DNA from 2 places in the Streptomyces sp. NPDC048002 genome. Region 1 is predicted to be linked to the other one. Evidence: riboswitches for the same ligand, from Rfam matches in the RefSeq annotation. Region 1 holds a riboswitch; the other holds the start of a gene.

Region 1 (14,215 bases):
GACCGGGGCCTTTCTGCACAAGGCCGTCGTGCACGACAACGTGTATGTCGGCCAGCACAGCAACCTCCGCGGCTGCGTGGTCGGAAAGAACACCGACATCATGCGCGCGGCCCGCATCGAGGACGGTGCGGTGATCGGCGACGAGTGCCTCGTCGGTGAAGAATCGATCATCCAGGGCAATGTGCGGGTCTACCCGTTCAAGGTCGTCGAGGCCGGTGCCTTCGTCAACACGTCGGTGATCTGGGAATCCAGGAGCCAGGCGCACCTCTTCGGAGCCCGCGGTGTGTCGGGAATCCTGAATGTGGAGATCACGCCCGAGCTGGCCGTGCGTCTCGCCGGTGCCTACGCGACGACCCTGAAGAAGGGGTCGACCGTCACCACCGCCCGGGACCACTCCCGTGGTGCGCGGGCCCTGAAGCGGGCGGTGATCAGCGCACTCCAGGCCAGCGCCATCGACGTACGCGACCTGGAGAACGTACCGCTGCCCGTGGCGCGGCAGCAGACCGCGCGCGGGAGTGCCGGCGGGATCATGATCCGGACGACACCCGGTGTGCCGGATTCCGTGGACATCATGTTCTTCGACGGGCAGGGCGCGGATCTGTCGCAGGGCAGTCAGCGCAAGCTGGACCGGGTGTTCGCGCGCCAGGAGTACCGGCGGGCGTTCCCCGGGGAGATCGGGGACCTGCACTTCCCGTCCAGCGTGTTCGACTCCTATACGGGGTCGCTGCTGCGCAACGTGGACACGACCGGGATCGCCGATTCCGGGCTGAAGGTCGTCGTGGACGCCTCCAACGGAAGCGCCGGGCTGGTGCTGCCCAGCCTGCTGGGCAAGCTCGGTGTCGACTCGCTGACGATCAACCCCGGTCTTGACGAGTCACGGCCCACGGAGACGGCGGATGCCCGGCGGTCGGGGCTCGTGCGGCTCGGCGAGATCGTCGCCTCCGCCCGGGCCGCGTTCGGTGTGCGGTTCGACCCGGTGGGTGAGCGGTTGTCCCTGGTCGACGAGAAGGGACGGATCGTCGAGGACGACCGGGCGCTGCTCGTCATGCTCGACCTGGTGGCCGCCGAGCGGCGCAGCGGCAGGGTGGCCCTGCCGGTGACCACGACGCGGATCGCCGAGCAGGTGGCGGCCTATCACGGCACTCAGGTGGAGTGGACGACCACCTCGCCCGACGACCTCACACGCGTCGGACGCGACGAGACCACGATCTTCGGTGGCGACGGCAAGGGTGGCTTCATCGTCCCCGAGTTCAGCAGCGTCTTCGACGGTACGGCGGCCTTCGTGCGGCTGATCGGGCTGGTCGCCCGTACACAGCTCACCCTCAGCCAGATCGACGCGCGGATTCCGCGTGCGCATGTCCTGAAGCGGGATCTGGCGACCCCGTGGGCGGTCAAGGGGCTCGTGATGCGGCGGGTCGTCGAGGCGGCCGGAGACCGCTCCGTGGACACCACGGACGGGGTACGGGTGGTCGAGACGGACGGGCGCTGGGTGATGGTGCTGCCCGACCCGGCCGAGGCCGTCACCCATCTGTGGGCGGAGGGGCCGGACGACGCCTCCGCGCAGGCCCTGCTCGACGAGTGGTCGGCCGTGGTGGACAGCGCCGGCAGCTGAAACGGGTCCTACGCGCGCGTGCCGGACAAGTGTCCTCAAGGGGGCCTGTCCGGCACGCCGGTGGGGCCATTCGGAGGTACTGGTCGCGACGTGCGACGATGTGCGGCATGCCGCAGCAGCCCCCCGTTCGGAGCACACCTACGCGCCCCTCGCGCCCGGACGCCTCCATGTCGCTGCTCAACAACGTCATGGATCACAGCCTCGACGACGGGTACGCCGAGGCGGCGGCCAGGAAGCAGGCGGCTGACGGGGGCATGCCGAAGACGCTGAGGGCCAAGCTCGGGCTCGCCGCGGGCCTGGTGCTCGCCGCGCTCGTCGTGACCGTCGGTGCCGCGCAGGCCCGGGTGGCCGCTCCCGTCGTGGCCAAGGAGCGCGAGGAACTGATCGACCGGATCGATCAGGAGACCGAGGCCGCGGACAAGCTGGAGGACAGCGTCGAGGAACTGCGGGCCGACGTCAGCGCGCGCCAGCGCGAGGCGCTCAGGTCGAGCGGTGGCAGCGACCGAAGTGAACTCATGGGCATTCTGGCCGGCGCGCTGGAGGTGCACGGGCCCGGGGTGAAGCTTGTTGTGGACGACGCCAAGGACTCCAGTGCGGGCGGTGACGGGGATCCCAGGGAGACCTCCGGGTTCTCGGACACCGGACGTGTCCGGGACCGTGACATGCAGCGTGTGGTGAACGGGCTCTGGGAATCGGGGGCCGAGGCGATCTCCATCAACGGGCAGCGGCTGACGGCGCTGTCGGCGATCAGGGCCGCGGGTGACGCGATACTGGTCGACAACAGGCCGCTGGTGCCGCCGTACACGGTGCTCGCGGTGGGGGACGGGGAGCGGCTCAGCGCCAGGTTCCAGGACAGTGCCGACGGGCTGTACCTGAACGCCCTTCGGGAGAACTTCGGCATCCGGAACGCGATCTCCGTGGAGGGGGATCTCCGGCTGCCCGCAGCACCCAGTGTGACCGTACGAACGGCACAGCCGAACACCGAGAAAACCGAGAAGGGCACATCGTGATCGCCGTACTGGGCCTCGTCGTGGGAGTCGTGGCCGGCCTGTTGGTCCGGCCCGAGGTTCCGGCGGTCGTCGAGCCTTATCTCCCGATCGCCGTCGTGGCGGCGCTGGACGCCGTCTTCGGTGGTCTGCGGGCCATGCTCGACGGCATCTTCGACGACAAGGTCTTCGTGGTGTCGTTCCTGTCCAACGTGGTCGTCGCCGCGTTGATCGTCTTCCTCGGCGACAAGCTGGGCGTGGGGGCGCAGTTGTCCACGGGCGTCGTGGTGGTGCTCGGTATCCGCATCTTCTCCAACGCCGCGGCGATCCGTCGGCACGTGTTCCGGGCGTGAGGCCGATGAGCGAGCAGGACGAGACGGCCGGGAACAGGCTGCGCAAGGAACTGCCCGAGGAGGTGCCCGCCGCGGCGCCCGAGGCTGCGCCGGACGCCCCCGAGCCCGAGCCCGGTCTCACCGGTCGGCAGCGGCTGGCCAAGGGGCTGTGGCCGCCGCGTGTGACGCGGGCCCAACTGATCGTCGCGCTGCTGCTGTTCGGCCTCGGATTCGGCCTGGCCGTGCAGGTCGCGTCCAACAGTGACGGGGACGACGCCCTGCGCGGGGCGCGCCAGGAGGATCTCGTCCGCATCCTCGATGAACTGGACGACCGTACTCAGCGTCTTGAGGACGAGAAGCAGGGACTCGAGAACCAGCGGGACGAGCTGGAGAACAGCTCGAACCAGGCCGAGGAGGCCCGTCGGCAGACGGTCGAGAAGGAGAGACAACTCGGCATTCTGGCGGGCACCGTGGCCGCGCAGGGTCCCGGCATCACGATGACCATCGACGACACGAAGGGGACGGTCGAGGCGCACATGCTGCTCGACGCCATTCAGGAGTTGCGTGCGGCCGGAGCCGAGGCGATCCAGGTGAACGGGGTACGCGTGGTGGCGGGCACGTATCTCACGGATTCGGGGAACTCCGTGAGCGTCGACGGGAACAAGATCAACGCTCCCTATCGTTTCAAGGTCATCGGCAAGCCGCAGGACCTGGAACCGGCGCTCAACATCCCTGGAGGCGTGGTGCAGACCTTGGAGAAGGAGCAGGCCACCGTGACCGTGGAGCGGTCCGACAAGATCATTGTGGATGCCTTGCGAGCCGCGGAGCGGCCTGACTACGCTCGGTCGTCATCGCGGTGAACCGGGGGTGCATGGGGGACGTCCGGCGAGGGCATGAGCTTGCGGGGGGTCGGCGCACCGAATGGGTGGTGCGTGGTGGAAACTGTCTGGTGGACAGGGACGTTGTGAGGATGTCCGGGTCGGCCGGAGTGTGCAGTCAGGGTTCGTCCTGCCCCACGGGCGGGTCTGTTTCAGTCAAGGGGAATCGCCCGTGAAGTTGTTTGCGAAGTTGTTCGGCAAGAGCGCGCGAGAGGGCAATGACAACGCCACCGCCCGTCATCGCGCACAGCCTGACGCGGAGGGCCAGCGGCCCCTGTTCAGGGACCAGGTGGGTGGTCAGGGCGCGCCGTCGGTTGACCCTGCTCAGGCCGGCGGCATAGGTTTCGGGCAACCGTCAGCCTCAAGTGCGGGTGGAGGGTTTTCCGCCGACCCGTACGCGTCCAACGCCCCGGTGGGGCAGCCGCGGCAGGAGGATCCGTCGATGTCGGCCCTGGTGTGCACGAGGTGCGGTAACCGCAACGCGGAGAACAGTCGCTTCTGTTCCAACTGCGGTGCGCCGCTGCGGGCGGGTGCCGTGCCCGAGCGTCCGTCCGAGACCACCTCCACGATCTCCATCTCCGGTCTTGAGGCCTACGACGCCGAGGTCACCGGCCAGACGCAGATCCCGGCGCTGTCCCCCGAGGCGCAGGCGGCCGTCGAGGCGCTCCCGCTCGGCTCCGCGCTCCTGGTGGTGCGCCGGGGTCCGAACTCGGGCAGCCGCTTCCTGCTCGACGGCGACCTGACCACGGCCGGCCGTCACCCGCAGAGCGACATCTTCCTGGACGACGTCACGGTCTCCCGGCGGCACGTGGAGTTCCGCCGGAGCCCGGACGCCTCGTTCACGGTCGCCGATGTGGGGAGTCTGAACGGCACGTACGTCAACCGCGAGCGGATCGACCAGGTCGCCCTGTCCAACGGCGACGAGGTGCAGATCGGCAAGTACCGGCTGGTCTTCTACGCGAGCCAGCGGGGCTACTGACCCTCCCCGGAGTTGGTCCATGCTTCACACACCGAGCGGCGGTGCCGGACACGGCACCGCCGCCACGGACAGCGGGCTGATGAGCATCGGCACGGTCCTGAACGCGCTGCGCGACGAGTTCCCCGAAGTCACCATCTCCAAGATCCGCTTTCTGGAGTCGGAGGGCCTCATCGAGCCGCAGCGGACTCCTTCGGGGTACCGCAAGTTCAGCGTCGGCGACGTCGAGCGGCTCGGCCATGTGCTGAGGATGCAGCGGGACCACTATCTGCCCCTGAAGGTCATCAGGGAGCATCTGGACGCCATGGAGCGGGGCGAGGCGGTCGTGCTGCCGTCCGTGGGCCGTCAACGCGACGCGGAGGCCGCGGAGGAGTTCGCCGACGCCCGGACGGCGGCCCGGATCGGCCGGGCCGAGCTGCTCGCCGCCGCCGAGATCGGTGAGCCGGAGCTGAAGGAGTGGGAGTCCTACGGGCTGATCGCTCCGCTGCCGGACGGCGCGTACGACGCCGAGGCGGCCACCGTGGCCGCGCTCGTCGCGGAACTGGGGCGCTTCGGGATCGAGCCGAGGCACCTGAGGGTGATGAAGGCCGCCGCCGACCGTGAGGCCGGGCTGGTGGACCAGGTCGTCGCGCCGCTCAAGCGCCATCGCAACCCGCAGACCAGGGCGCACGCCGAGGCGCGCACCAAGGAGCTGGCGGGGCTCACGGTCAAGCTGCACGCCGCGCTGGTGAAGACGGCTCTCGGGGTGCGGCTGCCCTGAGCGGCCCGCCGGGCGGGCCGGATCGGGGCCCGTTTCCGGCCCGACTACCCAAACATCCCGAGCACGGCCTAGGGTTGCTGTGTGAACGAGCTCGATGTCGTAGGTGTCCGGGTCGAAATGCCCTCCAACCAACCGATCGTGCTCCTGCGCGAAGTGGGAGGCGACCGCTACCTCCCCATCTGGATCGGGCCGGGTGAGGCGACGGCCATCGCCTTCGCCCAGCAGGGCATGGCCCCCGCGCGACCGCTGACCCACGACCTGTTCAAGGACGTGCTGGAGGCCGTCGGCCAGGAGCTGACCGAAGTGCGCATCACCGATCTGCGCGAAGGCGTCTTCTACGCCGAGCTGGTCTTCGCCAGCGGGGTCGAGGTGAGCGCGCGCCCGTCCGACGCGATAGCGCTCGCCCTGCGCACCGGAACGCCCATCTACGGCAGTGACGGGGTGCTCGACGACGCGGGCATCGCGATCCCGGACGAGCAGGAGGACGAGGTGGAGAAGTTCCGCGAGTTCCTCGACCAGATCTCGCCCGAGGACTTCGGCACCAGCAGTCAGTGAGACGCCGGCGCGGGTGTCCCGCCGTGACCGCCCGTGGCGGGCGTCGGCTCGGAACCACGGCAATTGCCACCGGCCAGTGAGAGCGTCCTGCGGCCCGCCCGGAGCGCATTCGGCTAGCCTTTCCCCGCGGTGGGGCACGGGAAACCACTCCTAGGGTGATTATCACTCGGCGTGCCGAGTGTGGCGATCGTTGACGCACCCCTGGTGACTGCCTACCGTCGTGAAGGCAGGTCAAGGACGGAGGTCGGCGTGAGAAGCAGCGGCGACGGTACGGCTGGGGGTGCCCCCGGACGCGGTTTCGGGGAGAGCGGTCCGTACCCTCCCCCGGGCTCACGGTTCCGCCCGAACGGGGGATACCCCCAGCCGGGTGGTTCGGCCGAGCGCGCCCCGCAGCTGTCGGCGGCCGTGCCGAGCGGCGGAGGGGCGACGTCCATGGCGTCCGAACAGATCGGCTATCGCGGCCCGACGGCCTGCGCGGCAGCCGGAATCACCTATCGGCAGCTGGACTACTGGGCGCGCACCGGGCTCGTGGAGCCGAGCGTGCGGCCCGCGCACGGGTCGGGGACGCAGCGGCTCTACAGCTTTCGGGACGTCGTCGTCCTGAAGATCGTCAAGCGTTTCCTGGACACCGGGGTCTCCCTGCAGAACATCCGCACCACGGTCCAGCACCTGCGGGAGCGGGGTTTCCAGGACCTGGAGCGCATGACGCTGATGAGCGACGGTGCCACGGTCTACGAGTGCACCTCGCCCGACGAGGTGCACGCGCTGCTCCAGGGCGGTCAGGGCGTCTTCGGGATCGCCGTCGGAGTGGTGTGGCGGGACGTGGAGAGCGCGCTGTCCCAGCTGCACGGCGAGCGGATCGACACCGGGGAGACGCTGGTCGGCCAGAACCCGGCGGACGAGCTGGCGCGACGCCGCAACCGGGCCGTCTGAGACGGGCCGGGGCGCCCGGACTGCCCGCCGGGCCGGGGTGCCCGGTCGGTGGCCCCCGTTGTCAGTGGCGTAGGGCAGCATCGGAGGGGTGAGAAGCGCTCCCACGATCCTGCATCTGGACATGGATGCCTTCTTCGCCTCGGCGGAGCAGGCGTCCAAGCCCAGTCTGCGCGGGAAACCGGTCGTCGTGGGCGGGCTGGGGCCGCGCGGAGTGGTGGCGACGGCCTCGTACGAGGCCCGGGTCTTCGGGGTCAATTCGGCGATGCCGATGGCGCAGGCGCGGCGGCTGGTGCCGAACGCCGCGTACCTCGTGCCGCGCTTTGCGTTCTACCGGTCGATCAGCGAGCAGGTCATGGGGCTGCTGCGGGCGCTGTCGCCGCTGGTGGAGCCGCTCAGCCTCGATGAGGCGTTCGTCGATCTGGAGGCCGGGGGAGCGGCCTGGGACGCCGACTCGGCCCGGCTGACGGGCGTACGGCTGCGCGCCGACATACGGGCGGTCACGGGGCTGACGGGGTCGGTGGGGCTCGCCGCGTCCAAGATGCTCGCGAAGATCGCGTCCGAGCAGGCCAAGCCGGACGGTCTGGTGCTGATCGAGCCGGGCTCGGAGCGGGCGCTGCTCGCGCCGATGTCCGTGCGGACCCTGCCGGGCGTGGGGCCCGCCACCGGGGACCATCTGCGGCGGGCCGGGATCCACACGGTCGGCGAGCTCGCTGAGGCCGGCGAGGACGAACTGGTGCGCATGCTGGGCAAGGCGCACGGGCACGCGCTGTACGCCATGGCGCTGGCGCGTGACGAGCGGGCGGTGGTGGCCGAGCGGGAGACGAAGTCGGTGTCGGTGGAGGACACCTACGACGTCGACATCCATGACCGCGTGCGGGTGGGGCTGGAGGTGCAGCGGCTGGCCGACCGGTGTGTGCGGCGGCTGCGCGGGGCCGGGCTGTCGGGGCGGACCATCGTGCTGAAGGTGCGGCGCTACGACTTCTCGACGCTCACCCGGTCCGAGACCCTGCGCGGGCCCACGGACGATCCGGCGGTGGTGCGGGAGGCGGCCGCGCGGCTGCTGGAGTCGGTGGACACCACGGGAGGCGTGCGCCTGCTCGGGGTCGGGGTCAGCGGGCTCGCCGACTACACCCAGGAGGACCTGTTCGCGCAGGCCGCGGGGGAGCTGGAGACGGCCGAGGACACGGAGGACGGCGAGCGGGAGCCCGGCGGTGGTGCGGGTGACGCCGAGGCGCCGAGGGAGCGGCGGTGGGCCGCCGGGCACGACGTACGCCACGCCGAGTACGGGCACGGCTGGGTGCAGGGGAGCGGTCTTGGCCGGGTCACCGTGCGGTTCGAGACGCCGGACTCCGAGGTGGGGCGGGTGAGGACGTTTCGCGTGGACGATCCGGAGCTGGCGGCGGCGGAGCCGTTGCCGCTGGTGGCGGCCCGGCCCGGAGCCGCGGTGGACGGGGCCCGCCCATGAGACCGAGGAGTTCGGGGAGGGAGGGGGCCGACCGCGCCCGCCCGTGCAGGAAGCGCGCCGGCCGCCGCCACCCGTTCGGCTCAGCGGTCCGGGAGAAGAGGGTCAGGTGTCCGCGTCCTCGGTGCCCGCCAGTTTGCCGAAGTCGTGGTCGGAGGGCGGGGGTGAAGTGATGTCCAGACCGTAGTGGTGGTACAGCTGGAGTTCCTGTTCCGGGGAGAGGTGGCGTCCCACCCCGAAGTCGGGGGCGTCCTTGATCAGGGAGCGTTCGAAGGGCACGTGCAGGGTGCCCTCGACCAGTTCGCTGGGCTCCAGCGGGACGAAGGCGTCCCGGCTGAACAGGCCGGTGCGTATGGCCGCCCACTCCGGTATGCCGGTCGCGTCGTCGAGGTAGATCTCGTCGATCGTGCCGATCTTCGTCCCGTTCTGGTCGAAGGCCTTGCGGCCGATCAGGTTGCGCGGATCGATGTCGGTCTGCACGGGCCCTCCACTTGCTCGCGAATCATCCGTAAGCACTACAAAAGAGCACATCGGGTGAAGCGGCCACTCGAACGCCCGGCCATTGACCTCGCTGGTACGCTTCAAGCGGCTGCTGACCCCGTGCGGGAGAGTCCTTCGGACACCATCCGGAGGCGCCGAAGGAGCAAATCCTCCCCGGAATCTCTCAGGCCCACGTACCGCACGGACGAGGTCACTCTGGAAAGCAGAGCGGGTGTCGACGGTGTCCGCTCTCACCGACGGTGAAAGCCGGGTGCCCTTCGGGGGCCCGGTGAAGCTCTCAGGTTGAGATGACAGAGGGGGAGGCCGTCCGGGTACCCGTGCCGTGGTGCCCCCCGAAGGTCGTGTCAGACCAGGAGGCCTCCGCAATGACCGCCCACCGCATTCCTCTCTCCGAGCTCGAGTCGGGCATCCCCTTCGAGCAGCGTCACATCGGACCTGACCAGGAAGCCCGGGCCAAGATGCTCGCCCAGGTCGGATACGGCTCGCTGGACGAGCTCACCGCCGCCGCGGTCCCGGATGTGATCAAGAACGCCGACTCGCTCGCGCTGCCGGGTGCCCGTTCCGAGGCCGAGGTGCTCGCCGAGCTGCGTGCGCTCGCCAACCGCAACCAGGTGCTCGACTCCATGATCGGGCTCGGTTACTACGGCACCTTCACCCCGCCGGTCATCCTGCGCAACGTGATGGAGAACCCGTCCTGGTACACGGCCTACACGCCGTACCAGCCGGAGATCTCGCAGGGGCGCCTGGAGGCCCTGCTGAACTTCCAGACCGTGGTCGCCGAGCTCACCGGGCTGCCCACCTCCGGCGCCTCGCTGCTGGACGAGGGCACGGCCGCCGCCGAGGCGATGGCCCTGTCCCGGCGCATGGGCAGGAACAAGAAGGGTCTGTTCCTGATCGACGCGGACGCGCTGCCGCAGACGATCGCGGTGATCGAGACGCGCGCCGAGCCGACCGGCGTCGAGGTCGTCGTCGCCGACCTCAGCGACGGCATCCCCGCCGAGATCGCCGCGCGTGAGATCAACGGCGTGCTGATCCAGTACCCCGGCGCCTCCGGTGCCGTGCGGGACATCAAGCCCGTCATCGAGCAGGCCCACGAGCTCGGCGCGCTCGTCACCGTCGCCGCCGACCTGCTCGCGCTGACCCTGCTGGCCTCGCCGGGCGAGCTGGGCGCCGACATCGCGGTCGGCACCACGCAGCGCTTCGGTGTCCCCATGGGCTTCGGCGGTCCGCACGCCGGTTACATGGCCGTGCACGAGAAGTTCGCGCGCAGCCTTCCCGGGCGGCTCGTCGGTGTCTCCGTCGACGCCGACGGCAACAAGGCCTACCGGCTGGCGCTCCAGACCCGTGAGCAGCACATCCGCCGGGAGAAGGCGACCAGCAACATCTGCACCGCGCAGGTGCTGCTCGCCGTCATGGCCGGCATGTACGCCGTGTACCACGGGCCCGACGGCCTGAAGGGGATCGCCGGCCGGGTCCACCGGTACGCCACGATCCTCGCCGCCGGCCTCACCGCCGGCGGGGTCGAGGTCGTCCACGGCGCCTACTTCGACACCATCACCGCGCGCGTGCCCGGACGGGCCGCCGAGGTCGTCGCCGCGGCCCGCGCCAACGGCGTCAACCTCCACCTCGTCGACGCCGACCACGTCTCCGCCGCCTGCGACGAGACCACCGGCCGGGCCCAGCTGGCCGCCGTGTGGAGCGCCTTCGGGGTCGAGGGCGACGTCGAGGCACTGGACGCGAGCACCGCGGACGCGCTGCCGCAGGCTCTGGTGCGCGAGGGCGAGTTCCTCACCCACCCGGTCTTCCACCAGCACCGTTCCGAGACCGCGATGCTGCGCTACCTGCGCCGGCTCGCCGACCGCGACTACGCGCTGGACCGCGGCATGATCCCGCTGGGCTCCTGCACCATGAAGCTCAACGCCACGACCGAGATGGAGCCGGTCACCTGGCCCGAGTTCGGGCAGCTGCACCCCTTCGCGCCCGAGGAGCAGGCCGAGGGCTACCTCACGCTCATCCGCGAGCTGGAGGACCGTCTCGCCGAGGTCACCGGCTACGACAAGGTCAGCCTCCAGCCGAACGCCGGGTCGCAGGGCGAGCTGGCCGGACTGCTCGCGGTGCGCGGCTACCACCGCGCCAACGGCGACGAGCAGCGCACCGTCTGCCTCATCCCGTCCTCCGCGCACGGCACCAACGCGGCCAGCGCCGTGATGGCCGGGATGAAGGTGGTCGTGGTGCGGACCGCCGAGGACGGCGAGATCGACGTCGAGGACCTGCGGGCGAAGATCGAGCAGTACCGCGACGAGCTGTCGGTGCTGATGATCACGTACCCCTCGACCCACGGTGTGTTCGAGGAGCACGTGGCGGACATCTGCGCGCAGGTGCACGAGGCCGGCGGGCAGGTCTACGTCGACGGCGCCAACCTCAACGCGCTCGTCGGGCTCGCCAAGCCGGGGCACTTCGGCGGCGACGTCTCGCACCTGAACCTGCACAAGACCTTCTGCATCCCGCACGGCGGCGGCGGTCCGGGTGTCGGCCCGGTCGGTGTCCGCGCGCACCTGGCGCCGTACCTGCCGAACCACCCCATGCAGCCGAGCGCCGGGCCCGAGACGGGTGTGGGGCCGATCTCGGCGGCGCCGTGGGGCTCGGCCGGCATCCTGCCGATCTCCTGGTCGTACGTCCGGCTGATGGGCGGCGAGGGGCTCAAGCGGGCCACCCAGGTCGCCGTGCTCAGCGCCAACTACATCGCCAAGCGGCTGGAGCCGCACTTCCCGGTGCTGTACACCGGTCCGGGCGGACTGGTCGCGCACGAGTGCATCATCGACCTGCGCCCGCTGACCAAGGCGACCGGCGTCAGCGTCGACGACGTGGCCAAGCGCCTGATCGACTACGGCTTCCACGCGCCGACCATGTCCTTCCCCGTCGCCGGCACGCTGATGATCGAGCCGACGGAGTCCGAGGACCTGATCGAGCTGGACCGGTTCTGCGAGGCGATGATCGCCATTCGCGGGGAGATCGAGAAGGTCGGTTCCGGCGAGTGGGCCGCGGACGACAACCCGCTGCGCAACGCCCCGCACACCGCCGCCTCGCTGGGCGGGGCGTGGGAGCACGGCTACAGCCGCGACGAGGCCGTCTTCCCGGCCGGGGTCTCGGCGGCCGACAAGTACTGGCCGCCGGTGCGCCGGATCGACCAGGCCTTCGGTGACCGCAACCTCGTGTGCTCCTGCCCTCCGCTGGACGCCTACGAGGACTGATCCGCGGTAGCGCGTGACGGGCTCCGCCCGGGCTGTTTCCGGCCCCGGCGGAGCCCTTTCCCGTATCAGGGGGTGGCCAGGGAGATCTCGGTCGACTTGATCAGGGCCACGACGGGGGTGCCGGGGGCCAGGCCGAGTTCGGTGGCCGCGTCCGTGGTGATGGCGGAGGTGAGGTCGCCGCCGGTCGTCGTGATCCGCACGGTGGTCATGGCGCCGCCCGTGGCGACGGAGCTGACGGTGCCCGGGAGCTGGTTGCGGATCGACAGGCCCGCCACGGGGGTGGTCGCCAGGGAGACCTCCGTCGACTTCACCAGGGCCCGCACCTCGGAGCCCGTGGACAGGGAGAGCTCCTCGGCGGCCTCCCGGGTGATCGCGGCGGTGAGGTGGTGGCCTCCGGGCAGGTCCACCTTGACCGTCGCCATCACCTCGCCGGGGGTGACGGCCGCGACGGTGCCGGGCAGTTGGTTGCGGATGCTCAGGGGCATGGGGCGCCTCGCCTTCGGGCGGGATGGGGGGCGTCCCACGGTATCCGCGCGAGGGTTTTGGTCCCGGTACGCGGGGGCTTGCGTCGCCCGAGGTGTCAGGTGCGGTCGATGTGCACGTTCGTCGACTTCACCCGGGCCGTGGCCTCCATGCCGACCTCCAGGCCCAGCTCCTCGACCGCCTCGCGGGTGAGGAGGGAGACCAGCCGGTGGGGGCCCGCCTGGATCTCCACCTGAGCCGCCACGTCCCCCAGCTTGATCGCCGTGACGATGCCGGGGAAGGCGTTGCGGACGGAGGTGTACGAGGTCTCCTCGTCGGGCGAGGCGGACGTCCTGGCCAGTTCCACGGAGAACGCGGCCAGGTCCCGCCCGTCGATGAGGCGCCGGCCGCTGTCGTCGCGGTGGGTGGCCACACGGCCCGCGTCCGCCCAGCGGCGGGCGGTGTCGGGGCTGACGCCGAGGAGTCGTGCGGCCTGGCCGATGGTGTAGGACTGCATGCCGGTCACGATATTGCGTCAGCGTCAGCGTCAGTGTGTGCGGGACGCGGGCGTCGGTCCGCGCGGTCCCGGGCCGCAGCCCGTGTGGTCCCGGGCCGCAGCCCGTGTGGATCCGGGTCTTAGCCCGTGTGGATCCGGGTCTCAGCCCGTGTGGACCCGGGTCTCAGCCCGTGTGGACCCGTCGGCGGCGGCCCCGGTCCGGTTCGGCCTCGCGCAGGACCTCGCGGGTCACGGGGGCCACCTCGCCCTGCCCGAAGAGGAAGAAGCGGAGGACGTTGGCGAAGGGACTGCCCTCGGTCCACTCGAAGTAGATCTGCGGGGTGCGGCCCGTCGTGTCGCGGACGGGCAGGAGGAGGGCGGCCAGCGCGTCGGGGATGGAGGAGGACTCCAGATCACCGGTGTGAACCTGCGCGGCATCGTCGACTCGGCGAAGGCCTTCATCGTGCCGACCGTCGTGTTCGTCGGGTCGATCCTGGTGCTGATCACGGTGGGCCTCTTCCGGGCCGCGCCCGTCAGTACCGCCACGGCCGACGGACACGCCTCCGTCCTCGCCGACAACGCGACCACCGTCGGCGCGCTGCTCCTGCTGAAGGCGTTCGCCTCCGGATGCAGCGCCCTCACCCGCGTCGAGGCCATCGCCAACGCCGTCCCCTCCTTCCGCGTCCCGCGCGCGAAGTCGGCCCAGCACGCCGAGGTCGCCCTCGGCCACAACTGGGCCTTCTACGTCGTCCAGTTCGCCACCGTGGTGCTGCTGGCGCTGTCCGCCAACACCTCCCTCGGCGGCCAGCCCGTGCTGCTGAAGCTGCTCGCCCGCGACAACTACCTCCCGCACGTCTTCGCCCTCAAGGCCGACCGGCAGGTCCATCGGCACGGGGTTCTCACGCTGGCCGGTGTCTCGGCCGCGCTGATGGTGTTCTCCGGCGGCGACACCAACACCCTCGTGCCGCTCTTCGCGATCGGTGTCTTCGTCGGCTTCACCATCGCCCAGGT
Region 2 (14,215 bases), on a different contig from region 1:
TCTTGGAGAGTTCGGTCACGAGATCCTCACCCGCGGGTCGGCGGCGGCATACAACAGGTCCACCAGGAAGTTTGCCAGCACCACGAAGAAGGCGGCCAACAGGGTGACGCCGAGGATCGGCGGCAGGTCGTTGTCCCGGATGGACTGCACCGCGTACTCCCCGATGCCGTGCAGCGAGAACACGCTCTCCGTGATCACCGCACCGCCCAGGAGCAGTCCGAGGTCCATGCCGAAGACGGTGATGATCGGGGTCAGCGCGGCCCGCAGCCCGTGCTTGACGACGACGTTCCGCTCACGCAGCCCCTTGGAGCGCGCGGTGCGGATGAAGTCCTCGTTCATCGTCTCCAGCATGCCGGAGCGGGTGAGACGGGCGTAGATGGCGGAGTACAGCAGCGCGAGCGAACACCACGCCGGGAACAGCGTGTTGGCCCACTGCGAGGGGTTCTCCGTGAAGGGGACGTACTCGCGGCCGAAGATCGGCCACTGGAACGTGAAGAGGAACTTCGCGAGCTGACCGGTGAAGAACATGGGGAGCGAGACACCCGCGAGCGCGATGCCCATGAACACGCGGTCGGACAGGGAGCGCGGCTTCAGCGCGGAGATCACACCGGCGGTGATACCGCCCAGCAGCCACATCACGGCGGCGCCGGCGGCCAGCGACAGCGTGACCGGGAGACGGGCGGTGAGCTCCGGCCAGACCTCGACGTGCGCCTTGAAGGAGTAGCCGAAGCACGGCGCGTTGCACTGCGCCGTGGTGGGGCCCAGGTCATAGGTGGTGCCGGAGACGATCCCCTTGATGAAGTCCCAGTACTGGACGTACACGGGCTGGTCGAGACCGAGGTTCTGCTTGACCGCTGCGATGTCTGCCTTCGAGGGGCTCTTCCCGATGTACTGCTGAGCCAGCTGGTCGGCCGTCTGGCCGGCGAGCCGGGGCAACAGGAAGAAGATCGCGAAGGTGACCGCGGTGACGACCAGCAGCAGGATCACCGCTGCGACCGTCCGGCGGAGGATATACGAGATCACGGGGATCGGCGCTGGTGCCCGCGGGCCTCGCGGCCCGCGGACACCAATGCCTTCACCTGCCTTCCGGGGCTACTTCTGGGTCGTGCCGATGTTGAGGTAGTCGTACTGACCGCTGAAGGCCGCCGTGGAGACCAGGTTGGTGAAGCCGTCCGGGCGGTACAGCAGGACCTTGAAGTAGGACAGCGGAACGAGGGCCGCCTCCTCCATGGTCTTGTTGTCGATCTCGGCGTAGAGGGTGTTCCGCTTGGCGGCGTCCTCGGTACCGATCGCCTCCTCCAGCATGGAGTTCACGTCGGCGTTGTCGAGCTGCGACAGGTTGGTGTTGCCGGACTCGCCGATCGCGTCACCGTGCAGGATCTGCTGCAGGAAGCCGTAGCCGGAGGGCCAGTCGGCACCCCACTGCATCATGTGCAGGCCGATGTTCTCCTTCTTGTTGAACTTCGGCACACCCGCGGAGTCGGTGAAGTACTTGCCCGAGGGGTACTGCTTCAGCGTCGCGTCGATCCCGGCCGCCTTCAGCGAGTTGATGATCGCGGTGGCGGCGGCGATCTCCTGCGGGCGGTCGCTGCGCGCGGAGATGTTGGTCTTGATGGTGTCCTCGCCGCAGGCCTTCAGCTCTTCCTTGGCCTTGGCGACGTCGCCCTTGCTGTCCGTGGTGGCGTACAGGTCGGACTTCTGGTAACCCGGGATGTCCGGCGGCAGGACGGTCGTGGCGATGTCACCGCGGATCGGGCCGCCGAGGGCGGTCTGGACGGAGACCTTGTCGACCGCGTACTGCACGGCCTTGCGGCACTCGACCTTGTCGAACGGCGCGACCTGGGTGTTGATGGCCATGTAGACCAGACGGCCACCGTAGGTGTTGTCCGTGCTGGCCTTCAGGTCGGCGGAGTTGACGACCTTCGCCTGCGTCGCGGCCTGGACGCCACCGCCACCGAGGTCGATGGCCTTGCCGGCCATGACGTCCTGGTCGATGGTCTCGGCGTTGACCTTCAGCTTGACGACGATCTTGTCCGGGTACTGCTTGCGCAGCGGGTCGGTCGCGGCGTCCCAGTTCTCGTTGCGGACGAGGACGACCTCCTTGCCCTCCGCGTAGCTCTCGAACTTGTAGGAGCCGGAGGACACGATGTTCTTGACGTAGTCGACGCCGGTGTCCTTGGCCTTCGGCACCGGAGCCGTCTGCGGGCTGGCGACCAGGTAGTCGAACTCCTGGAAGGCGCGGTTGAGCTTGAAGACGATCGTGGTGTCGTCCGGCGTCTCGATGGACGAGATGCCCTTGTCGCTCTTGTCCTTGTACGGGCCCTTGTACTTGTCAGCGCCCTCGAGGAACTGCTGGAAGTAGTTGGGGCCGAGGGAGAGCACGTCACGCGCGAAGTTCGAGCGCTCCACCGCGTACTTGACGTCCGCGGACGTGATCGGCGTGCCGTCCTCGTACTTGAGGCCCTCACGCAGCTTGTACGTCCAGGTCTTGCCGCCGTCGCTGGGCTCACCGGGGCTCGCCGCCAGGTCCGGGACCAGCTCGTTGCCGGCGTCGCCGGCCGCGGGCTTGAACGTCATCAGCGGGCGGGCGTACAGACGGCTGAGGTTGAACATGTAGCCGTAGTACGTGTTGCCCGGGTCGAAGGAGTCCGGCACGTCCGAGTACTCGTACGTGACGGTGCCCCCCTTCGCGGTCGAGGCGTTGACGACACCCTTGGTCGCCGCGTTGGCGCCGGCCGACTTGCTGTTGCCGTCGCCGTTGTCCTTGTTGTCATCGGCCTTGCTGCAACCCGAAAGAACCAGGCTGACGGTGCCGATGGCCGCGATGGCGGCCAGCGCTGACCTTCGCATGATGGTCTGCTTCCCCTCCATAGTTGGAAACTTGATGGGCTCTCGACGCGGCCGCACCTCAGCGGCTGCGCGGGTCGAGAGCGTCACGGAGTCCGTCGCCGAGCAGGTTGAACGCCAGGACGGTGACGAAGATGGCGAGGCCGGGCACGATCATGAACTGCGGGTCGACCTCGTAGAAGTCGACCGCCTCGTTGAGCATGCCGCCCCACGACGCCTGCGGGGGCTGGATGCCGACACCGAGGAAGCTCAGGCTGGCCTCGAAGAGAATGTTCGTCGGGATGAGCAGCGTCGAGTAGACGATGATCGGGCCGACCAGGTTCGGGAGCAGCTCCCGGAAGAGGATGTACGGCCCCTTGGCGCCCATGCCGCGGGAGGCGTCGACGAACTCGCGCTCCCGGAGGGCCAGGGTCTGGCCGCGGACGATGCGGCCCAGGTACGGCCAGTTGAAGAAACCGATGATGAAGATCAGCACCGTGATGTGCAGCGGCAGGCCCTCCAGGCCGAACGCACCGCCCTGGAGCGTCGCCGAGATGGAGATGGCGAACAGCAGCAGCGGGAAGGCCAGGAAGGTGTCCATCAGGCGGCTGATGATGGTGTCCACCCGGCCGCCGTAGTAGCCGGCGATCACACCGAGGACGGTGCCGATCGTGTTGGACAGGATCGTGGCCCCGAACGCCACGACGAGGGACACCCAGGAACCCTCGAGGATGCGGGTGGCGATGTCGCGCCCGAACTTGGGCTCCACGCCCAGCGGGTGGTCCGCGCTCATCCCGCCGAAGTCCCCGGTGGGCAGCGAGGTGTTGGGGTCGATCAGATCCTGGTTGAAGGCGTTGGGGTCGAGACCGAACAGTGCCTGGATGGGTCGGGACAGCACCGCGAGCAGAACCAGCAGGACGACGATGACACCACCGATGACGGCGGCCTTGTCCTTCTTGAACCGGCTCCAGGCGATCTGTCCAAGGGAACGGCCCTCGATCTTCGCCTTGTCGGCGCCGATGAGCACAGCCTCCGGCTGCGCCTCGGCTGTGCCGGTGGTCTCGATCGGTGCGGTCACAGTGACCCGACCCCTCTCGCCGGTGGTGACCGGCCTACGCCCGCCGCTGTCAGCGGCTTTTTTCAATCAGCGGGCCGGGCGGCGGCCGCAGATGATGCACCCCGCTGGCCCGGCAGTTCTCTCGACTCACGTCGAACACAGGACCGTTGGTTCTGTGTATGAATCGCGAGTCTTCAGCGTCATCGCGATCACCCGCCAGATCTGACGGCGAAAGTATGCGCAACCGTGATGCTTAACGAGGGATTCCGTTATCCGAACGGCAGACAACGGAGGGCGGACGTGGGGGAGTTATGACACTTCGGACATGTGCCGATTTCGAGCGTCATCTACGCGCGCAGAAATGTGCCGGGTGCGTGAAGGCCGGAAGGTGTCGGCTTCACGAGCGACGGCAGGTCTCACACCGTCAGTAACCGCCGTGCACGGGCGGGTAGCCGTAGCCGGCGGCCGGCGCCTGGGCCGCGTGCGCCTCACGGTCGTAGAACGGGCGGGCCTTCGCCCGCATCCACAGGGCCACCGGGTCGAACTCGTCGGACATGGCCACGGTCGACACCGGCAACCCGTCCGGGACGGCGCCGATGGACTGCTGCATCATCGCGCGTACCGAGTCCACGGCCTGCGGGCTGGTGTCGTACACCTCCAGGCCGATGGCGAGATACGGCGCCCCCAGCGCCGGCTGCACCCAGGCGCGGCGCAGGGCGCGCACCGCGGGGGTGCGGTGGGCGTTCTGCGCGAGCAGGGCGTAGAAGTGCGGGATCTCGATACCGGGCTCCGACAGGCTGAGCGGGCCGGCGGGCTGGCGGTCCAGGCCGGTGGCGATCCGGCGCAGATCGAGCCAGGGGATGCCGACGCCGCCGCCCTGGGCGTGCGGGTTCAGCCAGAGGCCGTAGTGGTCCGGGTACAGCGTGCGGGCGACGTCGAGTCCGTCGACCACCTCGTAGCTGCGGTTCCAGCCACTGGCCGACAGTTCCTGGGCGGAGGTGACACAGGGGGCGTAGCCGTGGCCGTCGACCTCCATGTTCCCGTACTGGGCGTCCGGGGAGCCGGACTGGCCGTGCCAGAGCAGCATCCAGATCTGGCCGGAGTTAGGGGTCGCGAGCGCGCGCAGGAGCGCCTCGTAGGCGTCGTAACGCCCGGGCGTGACCTGGCGCAGCATGTGCTCGACCTGCCCGGCCGCGATGCCGCTGGCGCTCACCTGTACCGCCCCTTCATTTTTCTCCGACCGAGCTGTGGGGTTAGCTTAAGCCCGCCTGCGGGGGTGGGACTTGTCGCCGTCCTGAGGGCGCGAGGCTGCGTCGTGGCTCGCGCCCGCGCGGCGGAGCCGCACATCGACGCAGCCTCGCGCCCCCGAGTCGGTCGCGCTAGTCCCGGGTGTAGAAGGGGCGGACCCTTTCGCGGAGCCAGAGGGCCACCGGGTCCTGGGCCGCCATGTCCAGCAGGATCAGGTTGACCGGCCACTTCGTGGGGACCCTGCCCAGGGCGCGGCCCAGCGCGTCGAGGGGGGCCGTGCGCAGTTCGCCCTCCCAGTGGGACAGCTCGACCCCGATGAACATCACCGGGTCCGCCGTCTCGACGTCGGCGAGGCAGCGGCGGGCGGTGGTGACCACGCCGGTCGCCGCGAACTCGGCGGAGGCCGCGGCGAGGAAGTCGACCGGGTCGTCCTGCCAGTCCGGTTCGTAGAGCTTGACCCGGCCGCCGCTCGCGGGGCCGTCCAGGGGCGTGCGGCCCACCCGGCACAGTTCCGCCACCGCGGGGGGCGGCAGGGGGATGCCGACCACACCGTCCGGATTGACGGCGATGCCGACCTGCGGGGGCAGCCCCCGGGCGAACTCCACCGCCGGGGCGATGGTGAACGACATATGGCCGCCGACGACCTGGCGGAACTGTTCCTCGGAGCTGAAGACCGGCACGAACGCCTGCCCGGCGATCTCCAGCGTGGGCAGGTCCAGCGGGCCGCTGTCCGGGCCGCCGCCCGACGGGAGCGGGACCCAGAGGTAGCTGCGCCCGAGGACCTCGATGATCCGGCCGCCCGCCGAGGGCACGCCGAGGGAGGCGGAGAGCACCTCCTCCAACTCGTTGCCGGGCCATCCGCCGTGCGGATGGGGGTGTGCCTGCGCCGGGAAGTCCGCGGGGAGATCCGCCGGGAAGTCCATCTCTTCGACCGCCTGCCGTGAACCGCTGCTGTGGCTCAAAGGCTAGCGCCTGAAGAGGGCGCCGGGTTCAGCCCGTGAGCCCCCCGGCCCGTGAACCCTCAGCCCGTGAACCCGATCCGGCGCAGCGCGCTCGCCGCGTCCCGGTCGATCAGCACCGCCGACCCGCACCCCGGCGGCAGCTCCCCCTCCTGGACCGCGCGCAGCATCCGGCCCGCCGCCGAGCGGTGCCGCAGGAACGCGTACCGCGAGACACCGCGACCGCGCTCGCGCTGGCCCTGGAGCGCCTGGTCCGGGGTGACGTCGAGGAGCAGCAGGTGCAGGGAGCCGCCGCGGCGCCGCGCCTCGCGGGCCAGCCAGCCGCGCACCCAGGCCTGGGTGCCGCAGTCGTGCACGACGACGCCTTCACCGGACCGCAGGACGCGCCACAGGCCGGCGTAGTGGGCGAGCCGGACGAGGGGACGGTAGACGGCGTAGGGCAGGTGGCGGGGCATGCGGGCGTCCCAGCGGTCCCGGGTGTCCTGGGAGTCGATCCGCGGGCCCTTGACCGTCCGCCGCATCAGGGTGGACTTGCCGCTGCCGGGCAGACCGGTGATCACCACGAGGTCCTTCGGGCCGAAGAGCAGGGCGTGCGGGCTGCGGCCGTCCCGCTCCCGCAGGTCGCGGACGACCCGCGCGGGGCGCGCGGCCCGTGCCTCGACGGCCGGGGCGGCGGGCTGCTCGGGCAGCGCGATACCCGCGGTCGTCGCACAGGCCGTGGTCCTGTTCACCGTCATCGTCCTCCTCCGGGGTCGGGAGCCCCCTTCCCACTGAACGTAAAGAGAAGGTAACGGGCGATCTTCAGCTTTTTCGTATGCGTACCGCCACAAGCCGGTTACAGATGCGGCCTGCCCCGATACCCCTCGGCCATGCAATGATGTCCGCGCCAACTGCATACCGGCCGTTCGAATCCGCGCGGGAGAGTCCCCAGCCTTCTGCTGGGGCGCCGAAGGAGCAAGTCCCTCCCTTGAATCTCTCAGGCCCCCCTACCGCGCGGGCGAGGCACATCTGAAAAGCGGGCCCCTCAGCCGGGGCCCCACCCAAGGTGCAAGCCATGTCCAGATGGTCATGGCGAACCTCTCAGGTTCCGATGACAGATGGGGAGGAACGACCTCGCCCGTCATGCCCTGGGAGACGACCGACCGATGAGCAGTACCGAACCCCGCCGTACCGCCCTCGACGCCCTGCATCGCTCGCTCGGCGCGACGATGACCGACTTCGCCGGCTGGGACATGCCCCTGCGCTACGGCTCCGAGCGCGACGAGCACCACGCCGTGCGCACCCGGGCCGGCCTCTTCGACCTCTCCCACATGGGCGAGATCACCGTGACCGGACCGCAGGCCGCCGCACTGCTGAACTTCGCGCTGGTCGGCAACATCGGCTCGGTCGGCGTCGGCCGCGCCCGCTACACCATGATCTGTCAGTCCGACGGCGGCATCCTGGACGACCTGATCGTCTACCGGCTCGCGGAGACCGCGTACATGGTCGTCGCCAACGCCTCCAACGCCCAGGTCGTCCTGGACGCCCTGGTGGACCGTTCCGCCGGCTTCGACGCCGAGGTCCGCGACGACCGCGACGCCTACGCGCTGCTCGCCGTCCAGGGCCCCGAGTCCCCCGGCATCCTCAAGTCGCTCACCGACGCCGACCTCGACGGCCTGAAGTACTACGCCGGGCTCCCCGGCACCGTCGCGGGCGTGCCGGCGCTGATCGCGCGCACCGGATACACCGGCGAGGACGGCTTCGAGCTGTTCGTGAAGCCCGAGCACGCGGTGGAGCTGTGGCAGGCGCTCACCGAGGCGGGCGAGGGCGCCGGCCTGATCCCCTGCGGCCTGTCCTGCCGGGACACGCTGCGCCTGGAGGCGGGCATGCCGCTGTACGGGCACGAGCTGACCACCTCGCTGACCCCCTTCGACGCCGGGCTCGGCCGCGTGGTCAAGTTCGAGAAGGAGGGCGACTTCGTCGGGCGCGAGGCGCTCACCGAGGCCGCCGCAACCGGGCAGAACCCGCCGCGGGTCCTGGTCGGACTGGTCGCCGAGGGCCGCCGGGTCCCGCGCGCCGGGTACCAGGTCGTCGCCGGGGGCCGGGTCATCGGTGAGATCACCTCCGGCGCCCCCTCCCCCACCCTGGGCAAGCCGATCGCCATGGCCTACGTCGACGCCGCGCACGCCGCGCCGGGCACCCCCGGGGTCGGCGTGGACATCCGGGGCAGCCACGAGCCGTACGAGGTCGTGGCGCTGCCGTTCTACCAGCGCAAGAAGTAGTCGCCGTAGGTGATGCTGAGCACATCACCGCTGCTCACGCACGCCCACGGCAGTCCCCCCTTCGTCAGCACCTCCCCGCGTACAGGAGAATTCAGGCCATGAGCAACCCCCAGCAGCTGCGCTACAGCAAGGAGCACGAGTGGCTGTCGGTCGCCGAGGACGGCGTCTCGACGATCGGCATCACGGAGTTCGCGGCCAACGCGCTCGGTGACGTCGTCTACGCCCAGCTCCCCGAGGCCGGCTCCACGGTGACCGCGGGCGAGTCCTGCGGCGAGCTGGAGTCCACCAAGTCGGTCAGCGACCTGTACTCCCCGGTCTCGGGCGAGGTCACCGAGATCAACGAGGACGTCGTGAACGACCCGTCCCTGGTGAACTCGGCCCCCTTCGAGGGCGGCTGGCTGTTCAAGGTCCGCGTCACGGAGGAGCCGGCCGACCTGCTCTCCGCCGACGAGTACACCGCCTTTTCCGCCGGCTGAGGAGTCGAAGACATATGTCCGCCATGAACACGTCGCTGCACGAGCTCGACCCGGACGTCGCCGCCGCGGTCGACGCCGAGCTGCACCGCCAGCAGTCCACGCTGGAGATGATCGCCTCCGAGAACTTCGCCCCGGTCGCGGTCATGGAGGCGCAGGGCTCGGTCCTCACCAACAAGTACGCCGAGGGCTACCCCGGCCGCCGGTACTACGGCGGCTGCGAGCACGTCGACGTCACCGAGCAGATCGCCATCGACCGGGTCAAGGAGCTGTTCGGCGCCGAGTACGCCAACGTCCAGCCGCACTCCGGTGCCTCCGCCAACCAGGCCGCGCTCTTCGCGCTGGCCAAGCCGGGCGACACGATCCTCGGCCTGGACCTGGCGCACGGCGGTCACCTCACCCACGGGATGCGCCTGAACTTCTCCGGCAAGCAGTTCGACGTGGTCGCCTACCACGTCGACGAGGCCGGCCGGGTCGACATGGCCGAGGTGGAGCGCCTGGCCAAGGAGCACCGCCCGAAGGTGATCATCGCCGGCTGGTCGGCGTACCCGCGGCAGCTGGACTTCGCCGAGTTCCGCCGGATCGCCGACGAGGTCGAGGCGTACCTGTGGGTCGACATGGCGCACTTCGCCGGTCTGGTCGCGGCGGGGCTGCACCCCAACCCGGTCGAGCACGCCCATGTGGTCACCTCCACCACCCACAAGACGCTGGGCGGCCCGCGCGGCGGCATCATCCTCGCCAAGCAGGAGTTCGCCAAGAAGCTGAACTCCTCCGTCTTCCCGGGCTTCCAGGGCGGTCCCCTGGAGCACGTGATCGCGGCGAAGGCGGTCTCCTTCAAGGTCGCCGCCTCGGAGGAGTTCAAGGAGCGCCAGCGGCGTACCGTGGACGGTGCGCGCATCCTCGCCGAGCGGCTGACGGCGGACGACGCCCGTGAGGCCGGAGTGAACGTGCTGTCCGGCGGCACGGACGTCCACCTCATCCTCGTCGACCTGCGCGAGTCCGAGCTGGACGGCCAGCAGGCCGAGGACCGCCTCCACGAGGTCGGGATCACGGTCAACCGCAACGCCGTCCCGAACGACCCGCGCCCGCCGATGGTGACGTCCGGTCTGCGGATCGGCACGCCCGCCCTGGCCACCCGAGGCTTCCGGGCCGAGGACTTCGCCGAGGTCGCGGACGTGATCGCCGAGGCCCTGAAGCCGTCGTACGACGTGGAGTCCCTGAAGGCCCGGGTCAAGGCCCTGGCCGACAAGCACCCGCTGTACCCCGGCCTGAGCAAGTAGTAGTTCCCTGGTGGGGGCGCCCAAGGATGTGTGCCCCCACCCTTTTTTGAGGAGTTCCCCGTGGCCATCTCGGTCTTCGACCTGTTCTCGATCGGCATCGGCCCGTCGAGCTCCCACACGGTCGGCCCGATGCGTGCGGCCCGTATGTTCGCCCGCCGACTGCGCAACGAGGGCCTGCTGCCCTCGGTCGCCTCGGTCCGCTCGGAGCTGTACGGCTCGCTGGGCGCGACCGGACACGGCCACGGCACGCCCAAGGCGGTGCTGCTGGGCCTGGAGGGCTCCTCGCCGCGGACGGTGGACGTGGAGACGGCCGACGAGCGCGTCGAGGCGATCAGGTCCGCGGGCCGGCTGTGCCTGCTCGGCGAGCACGAGATCCCGTTCTCCTTCGACGACGACCTCGTCCTGCACCGCCGCGAGACGCTGCCGTACCACGCCAACGGCATGACGATATGGGCGTACGACGCCTCGGGGGCCGAGCTCCTGTCGAAGACGTACTACTCCGTCGGCGGCGGATTCGTCGTGGACGAGGACGCGGTCGGCGCGGACCGCATCAAGCTCGACGACACGGTGCTGAAGTACCCCTTCCGCACGGGTGACGAGCTGCTGCGCCTGACCAGGGAGACGGGTCTGTCGATCTCGTCCCTGATGCTGGAGAACGAGCGGGCCTGGCGCACGGAGGAGGAGATCCGTACCGGGCTGCTGGAGATCTGGCGGGTCATGCAGGCCTGTGTCTCGCGGGGCATGTCCCGGGAGGGCATCCTGCCGGGCGGGCTGCGGGTGCGGCGGCGGGCCGCGATGTCCGCCCGCCAGCTGCGGGCCGAGGGCGACCCGCTCGCGCACGCCATGGAGTGGATCACCCTCTACGCGATGGCGGTCAACGAGGAGAACGCGGCCGGCGGCCGGGTCGTGACGGCCCCGACCAACGGCGCCGCGGGCATCATCCCCGCGGTCCTGCACTACTACATCAACTTCGTGCCGGGTGCCGACGAGGACGGCGTCGTCCGCTTCCTGCTGGCCGCGGGCGCGATCGGCATGCTGTTCAAGGAGAACGCCTCCATCTCCGGCGCCGAGGTCGGCTGCCAGGGCGAGGTGGGCTCGGCGTGCTCGATGGCGGCGGGCGCGCTGGCGGAGGTCCTCGGGGGCTCGCCCGAACAGGTCGAGAACGCGGCCGAGATCGGCATGGAGCACAATCTCGGCCTGACCTGCGACCCGGTCGGCGGGCTCGTCCAGATCCCGTGCATCGAGCGCAACGGCATGGCCGCGGTGAAGGCGGTCACCGCGGCGAGGATGTCCATGCGCGGCGACGGCTCCCACCTGGTCTCCCTGGACAAGGTCATCAAGACGATGAAGGACACCGGCGCCGACATGAGCGTGAAATACAAGGAGACGGCGCGGGGCGGGCTGGCGGTGAACATCATCGAGTGCTGACGCATCGGCCGCGCGGCACGGGGCATCTACCACTCCCGTCCCCCCACTCACCTCTCAGGGAGCCCCCACGATGCTGCGCGGCATTGACGTGAGCGCCTACCAGCCCTCCGCGTACGACACCGACGGCCTCTCCTTCGTCTTCGTCAAGGCGACGGAGGGCCGTTCGTACGTCAACCCGAAACTCTCCGCCCAGACCGAGCGGGCCCGCGAGGCCGGACTGGTCGTCGGCTTCTACCACTTCCTGTGGCCCGGCAACCTCACCGCCCAGGCGGAGTATTTCGTCCGCCACGCCCCCGAGAAGGCGGGCGACATCCTCGCCGTCGACTGGGAGTCGACGAGCGAGGGCACCCACGCGACCAACGCGGAGAAGGACCGCTTCATCCGCAAGGTGAGGGAACTACGGCCGAACAACCGGGTCGTCCTCTACTGCAATCGGAACTTCTGGCTCACCGTCGACACCACCTCCTACGCGGGCGACGGCCTCTGGATCGCCGACTACGTCTCCGCGGGCAAGCCCCGCATCAAGGCGAAGTGGCGCTTCCACCAGTACACGGACGATCCCCTGGACAGGAACGTCGCCGACTTCGACAGCAGGGCGGAACTCCGGGCCTGGGCGAAGAAGGCCTGACGCCCCGCGTGGAACGCAGAAGGGGCGCCCCGCCGTTGTCCGGTGGGGCGCCCCTTTCGTGGGTGCTACTTGCCCAGGTAGGCCCAGAACTCGTCGAAGGACAGGACCTTGTCGCCGTTGAGGTCGCGGGTCTTGATGATGACCTCGGCCACGGTGTCGGTGACGTTCCAGTCGCCGCCCTGGGCGAGCGCCGTCTTGAACTCGGCGGCGGTGATGAAGCCGTCACCGTCCGTGTCGATCCGCTCGAACTGCTTGCGTGCCTCGTCGATGTCGGCCACCCGTCCGCCCCATTTCTCAACTACTGGTCGTACTGTCGCAGGTCAGATTAACCGGCCGTCCGAGCGCGCGGTGCGCCGACCACCCTCGCCGGTGAACGGCGGCCAGAAAGAGGAGGAGCGGCGCGGTGGCGACCTTGCGGGACATTCTGGACGCGGCCGCGCGGGGCGCCTTCCCGCGCCCGGACGGCGGCACCACCGTCGTCGCACAGCCCGCCGGCCGGGACGCCGGGGTCTTCGCCTTCACCGCGCACTCCGTGATCGCCCTCGACGAGGACCCGCAGTGGGTGCGCGACACCCTGGCCGCCACGGCGTGCGACGCCCTCGCCGCCGCCATGAACCCCCGTTTCCTCACGGCGCTGATGGACCGCACCGGGCGGGGGTGCGACACCGTCGACGTGATGCTGACCGGCGCCCCGCTGCCGGGCCGGCCGTCGCTCGCGCTGCGGGAGATCGACGATCCGGGCCATCCCAGGGTGGTGAGTTCCCGTGCCCGGCGCGCGGAGGTGCGGGTGTGGACGGCGGGCGGTGGCGTCCTGGTGCTGGGGCGCGGGGTGGCGGGGCGGCTGGAGGTCGCGGTCGAGGTGCCGGAGGGGGCACGGCACCGCGGGCTGGGCCGGGAACTGCTGCTGGCGGCACGGCGGCTGACCGGGGGTGAGCCGCTGTGGGCGCAGGTCGCGGCGGGGAACGCGCGCAGCATGCGGGCGTTCGAGGCGGCCGGCTACCGGCCGGTGGGTTCGGAGGTGCTGCTGAGGTTCTGAGGCGGTCCCGCGACGGCCGTTCAGCGGTCCGCGACGCGCATCTCGAACCAGGTCGTCTTGCCCCTCGGGAGCAGGTCGACGCCCCAGCGGTCGGCCAGTTTGTCCACGAGGAAGAGGCCCCGGCCGCTGATGTCCATCTCCTGGACGGGCATCAGGCACGGCAGGCCCCTGGACGGGTCGCGGACCTCGATGCGGATCCAGCCCCGGCGGCGGCGCATCCGCAGGCCGAAGACCCTGGCGCCGGTGTGGCGGACCGCGTTGCCCACGAGTTCGGAGACGAGTAAGACCGCGTCCTCGGTCAGCTTCGGAGTCAGGCCCCACTGGCGCAGGACCACCACCTGGGCGAGCCGTCGCGCGGTGGCGGCGGACTCGGGGCGGGACGGGAGCCGGACCTCCGCCTCCGTGGGGTTGCCGAACAACTCCATTGCCTTCAGAGCGTGTTCGTCCTCGACCGTCGGCGACCAGCGCGCCGCGGTCGCACGGCCGTGTCCCCGCGGCTGTTCGATGCCCTCCAGCCCCGCCATGCCCCCATCATGGCCGCCCCAGGGACACTCCGGGGCCGTTCCCGCGGAATACGCCCCCCGGAATCCATCATTCCGCGAGCGCCGATCGGCATATGCCGCAGGCAGTTCGGTGTCCGCGGCAACCCGTCCGACCTGCGACGAAGGCTCTGTTGAGGGCAAGCGACGGGCCTCCTCGACAAGACAGGCTTAAGGCTCGCTTAAGGCTGCCATAAACCGTCCCATCGAGGGACCCGGATCAGACATCGCGTCAATTGCAAGGGGTCCGGGGGAATTCGGAGCGGGGATTCGGGTGCGTCAGAGGAACTTCGCCTTGCCCGGCCCTTCCTCCACGAAGCTGCGCATCCCGGTCTCCCGGTCCGCGGTGGCGAACAGGCCCGCGAACCAGTTCCGTTCCACGGTCAGACCGGTGTCGATGTCGGTCTCCAGGCCGGCGTCGATCGACTCCTTGGCGGCGCGCAGCGCGAGGGCCGGACCCTGGGCGAGCTTCGCCGCCCA

Evidence for each region. Region 1 has a riboswitch for glycine ahead of gcvP (aminomethyl-transferring glycine dehydrogenase). Riboswitches for the same ligand answer to the same signal wherever they lie in the genome.
Region 2: another riboswitch for glycine. It lies ahead of gcvT (glycine cleavage system aminomethyltransferase GcvT); the one in region 1 lies ahead of gcvP (aminomethyl-transferring glycine dehydrogenase).

What each region holds. Positions count from the first base shown of each region.
Region 1 covers NZ_JBEZNL010000028.1:1,812-16,026, forward strand. Annotated here, with positions in the region: gene AB0E07_RS27960 (mannose-1-phosphate guanyltransferase) at 1-1,612, shown strand, start outside; gene AB0E07_RS27965 (DUF881 domain-containing protein) at 1,720-2,622, shown strand; gene AB0E07_RS27970 (small basic family protein) at 2,619-2,951, shown strand; gene AB0E07_RS27975 (DUF881 domain-containing protein) at 2,957-3,790, shown strand; gene AB0E07_RS27980 (FHA domain-containing protein) at 3,852-4,787, shown strand; gene AB0E07_RS27985 (MerR family transcriptional regulator) at 4,807-5,544, shown strand; gene AB0E07_RS27990 (bifunctional nuclease family protein) at 5,626-6,099, shown strand; gene AB0E07_RS27995 (MerR family transcriptional regulator) at 6,349-7,032, shown strand; gene AB0E07_RS28000 (DNA polymerase IV) at 7,121-8,497, shown strand; gene AB0E07_RS28005 (PRC-barrel domain-containing protein) at 8,600-8,974, opposite strand; glycine riboswitch at 9,088-9,184, shown strand; gene gcvP (aminomethyl-transferring glycine dehydrogenase) at 9,361-12,246, shown strand; gene AB0E07_RS28015 (TOBE domain-containing protein) at 12,312-12,731, opposite strand; gene AB0E07_RS28020 (helix-turn-helix transcriptional regulator) at 12,827-13,225, opposite strand; gene AB0E07_RS28025 (APC family permease) at 13,398-14,215, shown strand, end outside.
Region 2 covers NZ_JBEZNL010000031.1:55,983-70,197, forward strand. Annotated here, with positions in the region: gene AB0E07_RS29520 (ABC transporter ATP-binding protein) at 1-19, opposite strand, end outside; gene AB0E07_RS29525 (ABC transporter permease) at 16-1,023, opposite strand; gene AB0E07_RS29530 (ABC transporter substrate-binding protein) at 1,093-2,871, opposite strand; gene AB0E07_RS29535 (ABC transporter permease) at 2,909-3,904, opposite strand; gene AB0E07_RS29540 (enhanced serine sensitivity protein SseB C-terminal domain-containing protein) at 4,308-5,096, opposite strand; gene AB0E07_RS29545 (enhanced serine sensitivity protein SseB) at 5,263-6,054, opposite strand; gene AB0E07_RS29550 (AAA family ATPase) at 6,153-6,827, opposite strand; glycine riboswitch at 6,997-7,092, shown strand; gene gcvT (glycine cleavage system aminomethyltransferase GcvT) at 7,236-8,351, shown strand; gene gcvH (glycine cleavage system protein GcvH) at 8,450-8,827, shown strand; gene glyA (serine hydroxymethyltransferase) at 8,842-10,104, shown strand; gene AB0E07_RS29570 (L-serine ammonia-lyase) at 10,165-11,532, shown strand; gene AB0E07_RS29575 (glycoside hydrolase family 25 protein) at 11,603-12,160, shown strand; gene AB0E07_RS29580 (EF-hand domain-containing protein) at 12,226-12,438, opposite strand; gene AB0E07_RS29585 (GNAT family N-acetyltransferase) at 12,564-13,196, shown strand; gene AB0E07_RS29590 (ATP-binding protein) at 13,217-13,720, opposite strand; gene AB0E07_RS29595 (enoyl-CoA hydratase-related protein) at 14,015-14,215, opposite strand, start outside.